DNA from 3 places in the Janthinobacterium leeuwenhoeki genome. Region 1 is predicted to be linked to each of the others. Evidence: predicted binding sites of a transcription regulator. Region 1 holds the regulator's gene; each other region holds the start of a gene.

Region 1 (3,413 bases):
ATGTGCCCCTACGCGCGCTTCCAGAGCGCCATGTTCGACCAGGACACCCTGATCATCACCTACGATACCAAGCGCGGCGAACCACGTGGCGCCATCAGCAAGAAGGCCGGCAACAACGACAAGCTGGGCGATTGCATCGACTGCACCCTGTGCGTGCAGGTGTGTCCGACCGGTATCGATATCCGCAACGGCCTGCAGTATGAATGCATCGGCTGCGCCGCCTGCGTCGATGCCTGCAACAGCGTGATGGACAAGGTCGAGCGGCCGCGTGGCCTGATACGCTACAGTACCGACCATGCGATGGAAAACAACTTCAATTCGAAGCAGATCCGCCAGCGCGCCATGCGCCCGCGCGTGCTGATCTACACTTCCATCCTGGCCCTGATCATCATCGCCGTATGTACTTCGCTGGCCCTGCGCACGCCCCTGAAAATGGACGTGATCCGCGACCGCGGTTCGATGGGACGCGAAGTGGAAGACGGCATGATCGAAAACGTCTACCGCCTGCAGATCATGAACACCTCGGAGCAAATCCAGCATTTTAAAATCAGCGCTTCCGGCTTGCCGGGCCTGACCTTGCTGACGCGCGAAGAAGTGACCTTGCAGCCGACGGAAACGCTGGGCTGGCCGATACGCCTGCGTGCGCCGCACGGCGTCGGCGAGAAAGGCTCGAACAAGATTGCGATCGAATTGCACTCGCTGGACGACCCGTCGCTGCATGTGCGTGAAAGCGCGGTATTCATCGTGCCGCGGTGATGTTGATTCGGGGTCGGACCCTCTGGGTCCGACCCCGGTATTTCGCCGTAGGGGTAGCATCAAACATGCGTTAGCTTTACTTTATTTTCAACCCAGAAGCAAAAGCTGGGGTCAGACCCAAAGGGTCTGACCCCAAGGAGAACAAAATGTCCGACAGTCTCAAGCTGCAAGCCCCCGTTGCCCCGTGGTACAAGCATCGCTGGCCATGGTTGCTGATGATCGGCCCCGGCCTGTCCGTGGTCGTCGGCAGCTTCATGGGCTATATCGCGTTTACGCAGCCCGATGCGCTGGTGGTGGGCGACTATTACAAGCAGGGCAAGGCGATCAACCAGGATTTGAAGCGCGACACGATCGCCAGCGACCTGGCGATGGATACCAGCTTGTCGTATGACGTGGCGTCAGCGCGCCTGACCGGTTCCGTGCACAGCTTCGGCAAGGCTTACCAGGGGCCGTTGCAGCTGCACCTGGCGCATGCGACCCTGCCGGAAAAGGATATCAAGCTGCTGGTGCAGCCCGATGCGGCCGGCAATTTTAGCGTGGCGCTGCCGATGCTCGAGCGCAGCCGATGGCAAGTGCTGGTGGAAAACGACAAACGCGAGTGGCGCCTGTCCGGCATCTGGACCTGGCCGCTGCAGCGCAGTATCGCGCTGCATGCGGATGAAGAACTGTAAGTCTTATTTGCAAACGTCCGTGCCGGCGGTGATGGCTTTTAATTTGGCCGGCTGCAGGATTTCGATCTCGCGGTTGGAGACGCGCAGCCAGCCTTCCTTCTTGAATTTGGACAGCAGGCGACTGACGCTTTCGATGGTCAGGCCCAGGTAGTTGCCGATTTCCTCGCGCGACATGCGCAACTGGAAATTGCTGCCCGAATAACCGCGCGCCTCATAGCGCGAGGCCAGGTTGACGATGAAGGCGGCAAAGCGCTGCGTCGCCTGCATATTGCCCAGCAAGAGCATGACGCTTTGCTCGCGCGTGATTTCCTGGCTCATCATGCGGTGGAAATGGCGCAGCAGGGTCGGCATATTGCCCAGCAACTGTTCCAGGCTGGAAAAGGGAATTTCACACACTTCGCTGTCTTCCAGCGCCACCGCATTGCAGTGGTGGCGGTCGGCGCTGATGGCGTCCATGCCCAGCAGTTCGCCGGCCATCTGGAAACCCGTCACCTGCTCTTCGCCGCCCGGATTGATCTGGTATGTCTTGAAGTGCCCCAGGCGGATTGCATACAGGTTCTGGAACGAGTCGCCGATGCGGAACAGCGAGGCGCCGCGCACGATCTTGCGGCGGCGGCCGATGATCTGGTCCAGCCTGTCCATATCGCCCACATCGAGGCCCATCGGCAGACACAATTGATGCATGCTGCAGGTCGAACATCGCGCACGCAACGCCTCCACGTTCACTGTAGGCAAGGTGGGAGTGAGTAGCGCTTCAGTCATGTCGGTACCTTTTATAAAATGCAATAACAAGTTTACTGCATACACGGTTGCCGTGTGCCAATTTCACCGCAATTGCGCTGAATAAACGACGTTCTGACTTTAATTACATGGCAACATCGTCAAAAGCCCTTGCGGGGAAGGGCAATTTACGCGGCGCCGCTTGCCAAGTTAATGTTTTGATAGGAAAATTCCTGACAGCGTCGTCTGCCGCCTGTGCCGCCCGGTACTGAAAAGGAAATCATGAAGCCTCTCGGCATTAAAGCAAAAGTCGCGCTGGCCACCAGCCTGACCTCGATCGCCATGATCGCCCTGGTCACCATGATCCAGGTGCAACACATGCGCGACGACTTCACCCGAGTACTGCTGAGCCAGCAGTCGTCCCTGATCAGCCGCACCGCTGCCGAACTCGACGACAAGCTGGGCATGCTGCTGCAAATCGTCACGCTGACGGCCAGGCAGCAGCCGCCGGAACTGATCGCCCAGCCAGCCCAATTGCGCGAATATTATGCGCGCCGCTCTATGCTGGCGCTGTTCGATGACGTGCTGGTGCTCGACGCGCATGGCGCCATCGTGGCCGACATGCCGCAGGTGGCCGGGCGCATCGGCATCAACGTCGCCGAGCGCGAGTACTTCCAGACCGTGCTGCGCACGCGCCAGCCCATGATCACCGAACCCATGCTGGGCAAGTCGAGCGGCATGCCCATCGTGCAGATGGTGGCGCCCGTACTGGCCGCCGATGGCCAGGTGGCTGGCGTGGTGATCGGCGTGCTGCGCCTGTACAAAGACAACCTGCTGGGCCGCTTGCGTTCGGAAAAGATCGGCAAGAGCGGCTATTACTTCATCCTCACGCGCGGCGCCGTGCCGCGCTACGTGCTGCACCCCGATACCAGCCGTTTGCTGCAGCCGCGCCAGCCGAACGCCAACCTGAGCACCACCGAGTTGCTGAAGCAAGATGGCGAAGGCAGCATGGTCAGCACCAACAGCGGCGGCATCACGGCCGTCAACAGCTTCAAGCGCCTGAAATCGGTGAACTGGCTGCTGGCCGCCTCGCTGCCCGTCGCGGATGCCTTCGCACCGTTCGATGGCGTGCTGTACCGGCTGGTACTGTGGAGCATCCTCGCCTCGCTGCTGGCCGCAGCCGTGCTGGGCTGGGTCACCGTGCGCCTGCTGTCGCCGCTGGTGCGCCTGCGCGACACCCTGCTGGCCCTGCGCACCAGCGGCGGC
Region 2 (3,413 bases), on a different contig from region 1:
AACTGGATGCGCGACAGGGCTTCCTGCAACGGCGGCATGTCGTCCGCCTGGCCGGCCAGCTGCGCCAGCAGCCGGCGCATGCCCCGCACATTGGCTTCCACGCTGGTCAGCGGCGTGCGCAGCTCGTGCGCCACGGAACCGAGTCCGGCCGCCAGGCCAGCCAGCCGTTCCAGTTCCAGCACCTTGCTGCCCACTTTCACCACGGACAGCGCGGCAATGGTGAACCAGTGCACGGGCAGTTGCTGCAGCACTTCACGCTGCAACAGGAAGCCGCCTTCTCCTTGCAGGATGACGGCGAGGCAGGCGGCGCTGGTGCCGATCAGGTAGGCGCGGCAAGCCAGTTTCGTCTCGAAATGAAACAGCACGACCAGGCCGATCAGCAGCGATTCGCTCCAGATGGACGAGGCATGGTTCATCAAAAACATGAAAGTAAAGAAGAAGGGCAGGATGTAGCTGAGCGCGAACAGCAGATAGCGCGACAGCCAGCGGGCCGCGAAGCGGCGCGCAAACAGGCCCACCACGCAGATGCCCACGCCCGTCAGGCGCAGGGTCAGGTTTTCATAGGTTTGCGGAAAAAAATAATGCCATAGCAGGTAGTACAGCGGCATCGCCACCGTGCCCACGGCGGCCAGCATGGCGACTCTGCCGGCCAGGTTCTCATGCTGCAGGCGCTCATGCAGCAGCGAATGGAGCAGGCGCCTGCGCCAGTATGTCCATCGTCCTTGCCATTGCTGCGTCATGACTCTGCCTTGATACTCTTCAGAGCATGATCATCGCGTACATTTTCCTGGTTGAATGCTTATCTCACTGGAGCTTGATATACGTCAATGGATGGGTTGGCGACACAGTCAAGGTTTTAAGTTGCAACAAACTTTTCCCCAGGAGAAAAACCATGACCATCGCTACCAGCTTGCACCACCCATCCTTCGCCCGTGCCGAACACTGCCTGCCAGACTACATCGTGCGGCGCATGGATGCGCATCACATCACGCGCATCGAAAAACTGCTGGGCGGCCAGCATCCCCATGCCTGGCAAGCGACACCCGCGCATGCCATTTTCCTGGCCGGCAACGATTACCTGTCCATCGCCGCCGAGCCGGCGCTGGTGGCGGCCCAGGTGGCGTGCCTGCAGGCGCATGCGGGTGGCATGCTGATGTCGGCCGTGTACTTGCAGGAAGGCAGCGAACAGCACCGGCTGGAAAGCCGGCTGGCCCGCTTCATGGGCTGCGAGGATGGCATCCTGGCGCAGTCCGGCATGGCGGCCAACGTGGGTTTGATCCAGTGTATCGCCGGCCCCGGCATTCCCGTCTACCTGGACATGCAGGCCCATGCCTCGCTGTGGGAAGGCGTGCTGTCGGCGCAGGCCCAGGCTGTCCCCTTCTTGCACAATGACATGACGCACCTGCGCCGCCAGGTGGCAAAGCAGGGCCGCGGCGTGATCGTCGTCGACGCCCTGTACAGCACCAACGGCAGCCTGGCGCCGCTGCTGGAACTGCTCGATATCGCCGAGCGCAGCGACTGCGTGGTGGTGGTCGACGAGTCGCATTCGCTGGGCACGCATGGCCCGCAGGGCGCGGGCCTGGTGGAAGCCTGGGGATTGGGGCATCGCGTGCATTTCCGCACGGCATCGCTGGCCAAGGCCTTCGCGGGACGGGCCGGTTTCATCAGTTGTTCCAGCCGTTTCAAGGGATATTTCCTATCCGAATCACGCCCCGCCATTTTCAGTTCCTGCCTGCTGGCGCATGAGCTGGCGTGGCTGGGCGCGGCGCTCGATTTCATCATGGCCGCCGATGCGCGCCGCGCCACCTTGCGGCGCCATACGCTGCAGGTGCGCGAGGGCTTGCGCGAGCTGGGCTACAACGTCAGCGATGGCACGGAGCAGATCGTGGCGCTGGAGGCGGGCGGCGAACCGGCCACCCTGGCGCTGCGCCAGGCGCTGGAACGGCAAGGCATTTACGGCGCCATGTTTTGTGCCCCGGCAACGGCGAAGAACCGCGCGCTCGTGCGCCTGACCCTCAACGCGGGACTCGACGAGACTGGCATCGCCCGACTGCTGGCAGCCTGCGCAGCGGTTCGCGCCGAAGTGGGCGTGGAACACTGGCCGTCGACGCAGCGCCTGCGCAAGCTGGCGCTGGTGTAAGCAGTGGCGCCGGCTGGCAGCGTCAGCCGGTCAGCCGGCCCAGGATGGCCGAAAGGGCTCCCAGCTGTTCTGCCGGCGCGTCCTGCAGCAATTCGCGGCCCACCGCATGCGCCGTGGCGCTGGCATGTTCCAATAATTCCTGACCGGCGGCAGTCAGCACGGCATAGCCGACGCGGGCGTCGCGCACATCGGCCTGGCGCGTCACCAGGCCGATTTTTTCCAGCGGCATCAAGGAGCGCGTGACGCCCGAGGCCGTCAGCGCCAGGCGTTCAGCCAGGTCGATGCGGCGCAGGCGCGCACCGGGGGCGCGCTGCAGCTGGTACAGCAATTGATAGTCGCTGAAGCTCAGGCCATGCAAATTGCCCAGGGTGCTGTCGAAGCGGCGCACGATGAGCGCCTGGGCGCGTGCCAGGCGCAGGCAAAAGTCCAGCGCGCCATCGCTGTCCGGCGACAGGGGAGTGTGATCGTTCATGGCTTCCATTTTATTCGCTGCGAAATGCTTGAGTACGCAAGTGTAATGCACCGCAGCTCAATACAGTGGTTGACCCTGTTCCAGCCACTGTGCGCGGTGCAGGGCCAGCAGGGCGCCCAGTTCGGCGTCCGCATCGAAGGCGGGGTCATCAAGCAGCCTGACGGTGTCGATGATCTCGCAGGAAAAGGCCGCCGCGCCGTCGCGCCGCCAGTCCGCCTGCAGCAGGGCGTTACGGTGCTTGCCCAGGTTGAGCTCGAAGCGGTGCCGGTTCAGCATGCCGGGCGCGTTACGGCTGCATTCGAGCAAGGTTCGCCCGCTGGGCAGGTGCCGCAGGGCGATGATGCCCAGCGGCGGCGGCTGTTGCCGGTAGTGTGCTTTCAATGTTGCCTGTCGTGTCTTGTCCATGTTTCATTGCTCTCCTATCGTTTGTTTACATCGTTTCTGGTCCGGCGATGCGCGGGATGGCCGTGCCGGCCGGGATGGCGAAGGCGGACGCGATGCCCAGCGCCAGCGCGGCCGCATACGCCAGTGCCAGGCTGGCCTGGTCCAGCATCAGCAGCCCGGCCAGCAATAGCAGGATGGCGGCATTGGCCAATTTGCTCGCCAGCAGCACGCGCCGGGGTGTATAGCGGTCGGCAACGGTGCCGCCCAGCAATATGAGCACGGCGCGCGGGGCGCCCATCAGGGCCAGCATGCTGAACTGGTCGCCCAGCATGGAAACGAGGCCGCCACCCAGCAGCCAGCGGAAGTTGCTATTGCGCATCATGTGCGGTTCTGCGGCGGTTGACATGTTTTTCCTGC
Region 3 (3,413 bases), on a different contig from region 1:
AAACCGTGAATGGGGGTTCGATTCCCTCTGGGCGGACCAGTTTCATACTGGCCACGATCATGCCGCGGCAAGCTGCCGCAACATACCTCATCCTTCCCCTTCATTCGTTTTTCGCGCACCTGCTCAAGGCTGCGCAAACAGCACCAGGCTCAGCAAATACAGCAGCGGCACCGCGCACAGCAGCGCGGTGAATACTGATGCCATTTTCTTGTTGGCCAGCCGGGCCAGGCGCAGCCGCTCCCGCACGGGCAGATGCTGGCGGATCACGCTGCGCGCGCGTGGCTGAAACGGTTGTTCATGCATGAGTTTTCCCTCGTCGATCAGCAGTGGATGCCGTCGAGCATAGCGAGGGAAATCTAAAAATGGTGTAAAAAGCCGGTCTTGCTCCGCAAGCGTGGCGTAAAGATGCGGCTGGCATGCAAGGCGACAGCGGGCGCTGCTGCGCCGCTGTCGCTGATGATGCTTAGGATGCTTGCTTTCCCAGGCGGCGGCGTGCCAGGAAGCCCAGCATGCCCAGGCCGGCGAGCAACATCGCATAGGTTTCAGGTTCCGGCACGGCGGAAATGAAAGCCCTGTAGTTGCTCAGTTCCTTGGGCAGGCCCGACACCGTGAAAGTGGTGCCTGCAGCCAAGGGAGCGGCCCAGTGGAAGACCAGTTCGCCCTGGCCGAAGTGGATGGCCAGATAGTCATAGGCGGCCGCGCTCGTATACGAATTGACGCCGCCGCTGAAGCCTGCCGTGGTGCCGGCAGTGCAGCCCGAGGTGGCGTTGTCGCAATACGAGACGGCAGCGCCCAGGCTGGTGCCGAACACGCCATTGATATAGCCCTGGATATTGGATGGGCTTTGCGGCGTCAGGTTGCCGTCATAGTATTTCACCTGCAGTGCCGGAGCTGGCGAATAGGTGACGGCGCTGCTGTCAATGATGAAACCGCTGGCCGGACCCACATCCACCCAGGTGGCCGCCTGCGCCGCACTTGCCAGTACAGTCATTGCGGCCAGCATGGATGCCTTGATGGCAATGCTCTTTACGTTTTTCATGAAAATCCCCTTGTGCTTGAGACAGTCGCTTCATAGCGTCAGGACGCGCCCCTGCATGCCGGGGGAGTCATCCCACTACCCGTTTTTAGCTGTTTGTAGCTATTTCCTGCGCGTAGCGAGTACGCAAATGAAAGCGTACTCTTGATCGAAATTAATGCAATTTAAATAATTCTATTGGTTTAGTTGATAACATCGCATACAGCTATGTATGCTTGTGCTAGTGACAGTCAACATAACGTTCCGAAATGGCGTGACAAAGCGCGCCAGTTTGTGCTAGTGGCGTTTCGGCTTTGGGGGAGGGGGGCTTCAGTCGCTGTTGTTGCTGACGCCAAACAGGCGATCCTTGGCGTTGAGTAGCTTTTGCACCTTGGCGCCCATTTTCATCAGTTGCGCCATCGATTCGGGCGACAGGCGTTGCAAGTCGTCGAACCAGGTGTTGGCCAGGTCGACCAATTCATACATTTCACGCATGCGCTCCTGCGCATACTGGTCCACCGGTTCCGTGGCTGGCGCCAGCAGCGATTCGCGCAGCACCGTCAGGGTGGGCGCCACTTCGCGGCGGCGGCGCTCGGCGGCCACCACGCGGAAGATTTGCCACACATCGCCCAGCGAGGAAAAATACTCGCGCCGGTCGCCGGGAATGCGCGACTGGCGTATCAAGCCCCAGCCCTGCAACTCCTTCAAGCCGATGCTCACGTTCGAGCGCGAAAAACTCAGGTGTTCCGCGATTTCATCCGCGTGTAAAGGATGCTCCGCGACAAACAACAAGGCGTACACTTGCCCCACCGTGCGGTTAAAGCCCCAGCGGCTGCCCATCTCGCCGAAATGGCTGACAAAGGTCAGGATCAGCGGCGTCATTTGGATATGTTGAGTTTTCATAATTATCTGAATTTTTTCACGCCATACTCGTGGGGTCAATTGATATATGTCATGTTTCGCAGTATTATACAAAAAATCGAATTTACAGAAAATTCTGAAAACTCAAGAAGTATAGAAGATGCCGACCACGCCCTTGTCCTTGCCCCGCTTTATTCTTCCCCGTGCCGCCAGCCTGGCGCAGGGTGGTGCCGCCTTGTTGTGGCTGCCGCAAGCGGCCTTGCTGGCCTGGGCCGTGCAAGCCATGCTGGGCGATGCGCCCTGGCGCGCGGCCTTGTTGCCGGCCGCTGGCGTGCTGCTGCTGGGCGTGCTGCGCGCCAGCTGCGAAGCGTGGGGCGCGCGGCGCATGTATGCGGCTGCGCGCGCGCACCTGTCCACCTTGCGCGCCCAGGTGGCGCAGGCGCTGGCGCGCCGTTCGCCGCTGGACCGCCAGCGCGCCCAGTCGGGTCAGGCGGCCAGCGTCATCGCCGAGCAGGCCGAAGCCATCGTGCCGTATCTGGTGCGCTACAAGCCGGCACGCTGGAAAGTCATGCTCGTGCCGCTCGTGATTCTCGCCGTGGTAACGCCGTTGTCGTGGATCGCCGCACTGATCCTGCTCATCGCCGCGCCCCTGATTCCCGTCTTCATGGCCCTGGTGGGCATGGGCGCGCAAGCGGCCAGTCGCGCGCAGATGGTGGAAATGGGCAGCATGAACGCCTTTCTATTGGACCGCCTGCGCGGCCTGGCCACCTTGCGCGCCCTCGATGCCGTCGACGCCACGGCTGAACGGCTGGACGCCTCGTCGCAATCCGTGCGCCGGCGCACGATGGTGGTGCTGCGCATCGCCTTTTTGTCGTCCGCCGTGCTGGAGCTGTTTTCCGCGCTGGGCGTGGCCATGGTAGCCGCCTTCATCGGTTTCTCCTTGCTGGGCAGCATTAATTTCGGCACCTGGGGCCGCGAACTGAGCCTGGGGCAGGGCTTGTTCATCCTGCTGCTGGCGCCCGCGTTTTTCGAACCGCTACGCGAACTGGCCGCCGTCTGGCACGACAAGGCGGCCGGCGAAGCGGGCCTGGCCAGCCTGCACGACCTGGCCGCCGATGGCGTGCCCTTGCCTGGCGCCGGTGTGGCTGCGGCTACCGTCTCTCCCGCCGCCATGGCGGTGGCGCCGCCGCCCGCCGTGGAACTCCAGCAATTGCGCTTTGCCCACCCTGGCGAAGCGCCCGTGTTCGATGGTGTTGACTTGAGCGTGCGTGCCGGCGAACACGTGGCCCTGCTGGGTGCCAGCGGCGCCGGCAAGACCACCTTGCTGTCCCTGCTGGCTGGCTTGCTGCCCGCCAGCGGTGGCGAGATCCGCATCGGTGGCGTGCGCCTGACCGACAGCACCGTCAATACCCTGCGCCAGCGCATGGCCTGGATGGGCCAGCGCCCCCACGTGTTTGCCGCGTCCGTCAGCCAGAATGTGACCCTGGGCCGCGTGGGCGCGCATGCCGCGCAAGTGACGCAGGCGCTGCACCTGGCC

What was found. Region 1 encodes FNR, which switches genes on or off when oxygen is low (the NO sensors DNR and NnrR bind a similar motif). Its sites were predicted from a motif close to TTGATNNNNATCAA; they were not measured.
Region 2: cqsA (alpha-hydroxyketone-type quorum-sensing autoinducer synthase) is a predicted target of FNR. The motif match lies at 815-828, and genes of this name have one in related genera.
Region 3: cydD (thiol reductant ABC exporter subunit CydD) is a predicted target of FNR. The motif match lies at 1,958-1,971, and genes of this name have one in related genera.

The regions. Positions count from the first base shown of each region.
Region 1 is NZ_JBNYXT010000010.1:67,118-70,530, forward strand. Features, by position in the region: gene ccoG (cytochrome c oxidase accessory protein CcoG) at 1-756, shown strand, start outside; gene ACQ4WS_RS11000 (FixH family protein) at 903-1,427, shown strand; gene fnr (fumarate/nitrate reduction transcriptional regulator Fnr) at 1,431-2,189, opposite strand; gene ACQ4WS_RS11010 (response regulator) at 2,430-3,413, shown strand, end outside.
Region 2 is NZ_JBNYXT010000014.1:75,528-78,940, forward strand. Features, by position in the region: gene ACQ4WS_RS13390 (sensor histidine kinase) at 1-740, opposite strand, end outside; gene cqsA (alpha-hydroxyketone-type quorum-sensing autoinducer synthase) at 893-2,140, shown strand; gene ACQ4WS_RS13400 (MarR family winged helix-turn-helix transcriptional regulator) at 2,163-2,612, opposite strand; gene ACQ4WS_RS13405 (GIY-YIG nuclease family protein) at 2,670-3,017, opposite strand; gene ACQ4WS_RS13410 (hypothetical protein) at 3,043-3,402, opposite strand.
Region 3 is NZ_JBNYXT010000044.1:11,901-15,313, forward strand. Features, by position in the region: tRNA gene ACQ4WS_RS23130 (tRNA-Arg) at 1-39, shown strand, start outside; gene ACQ4WS_RS23135 (hypothetical protein) at 124-303, opposite strand; gene ACQ4WS_RS23140 (PEP-CTERM sorting domain-containing protein) at 464-1,039, opposite strand; gene ACQ4WS_RS23145 (GbsR/MarR family transcriptional regulator) at 1,346-1,897, opposite strand; gene cydD (thiol reductant ABC exporter subunit CydD) at 2,037-3,413, shown strand, end outside.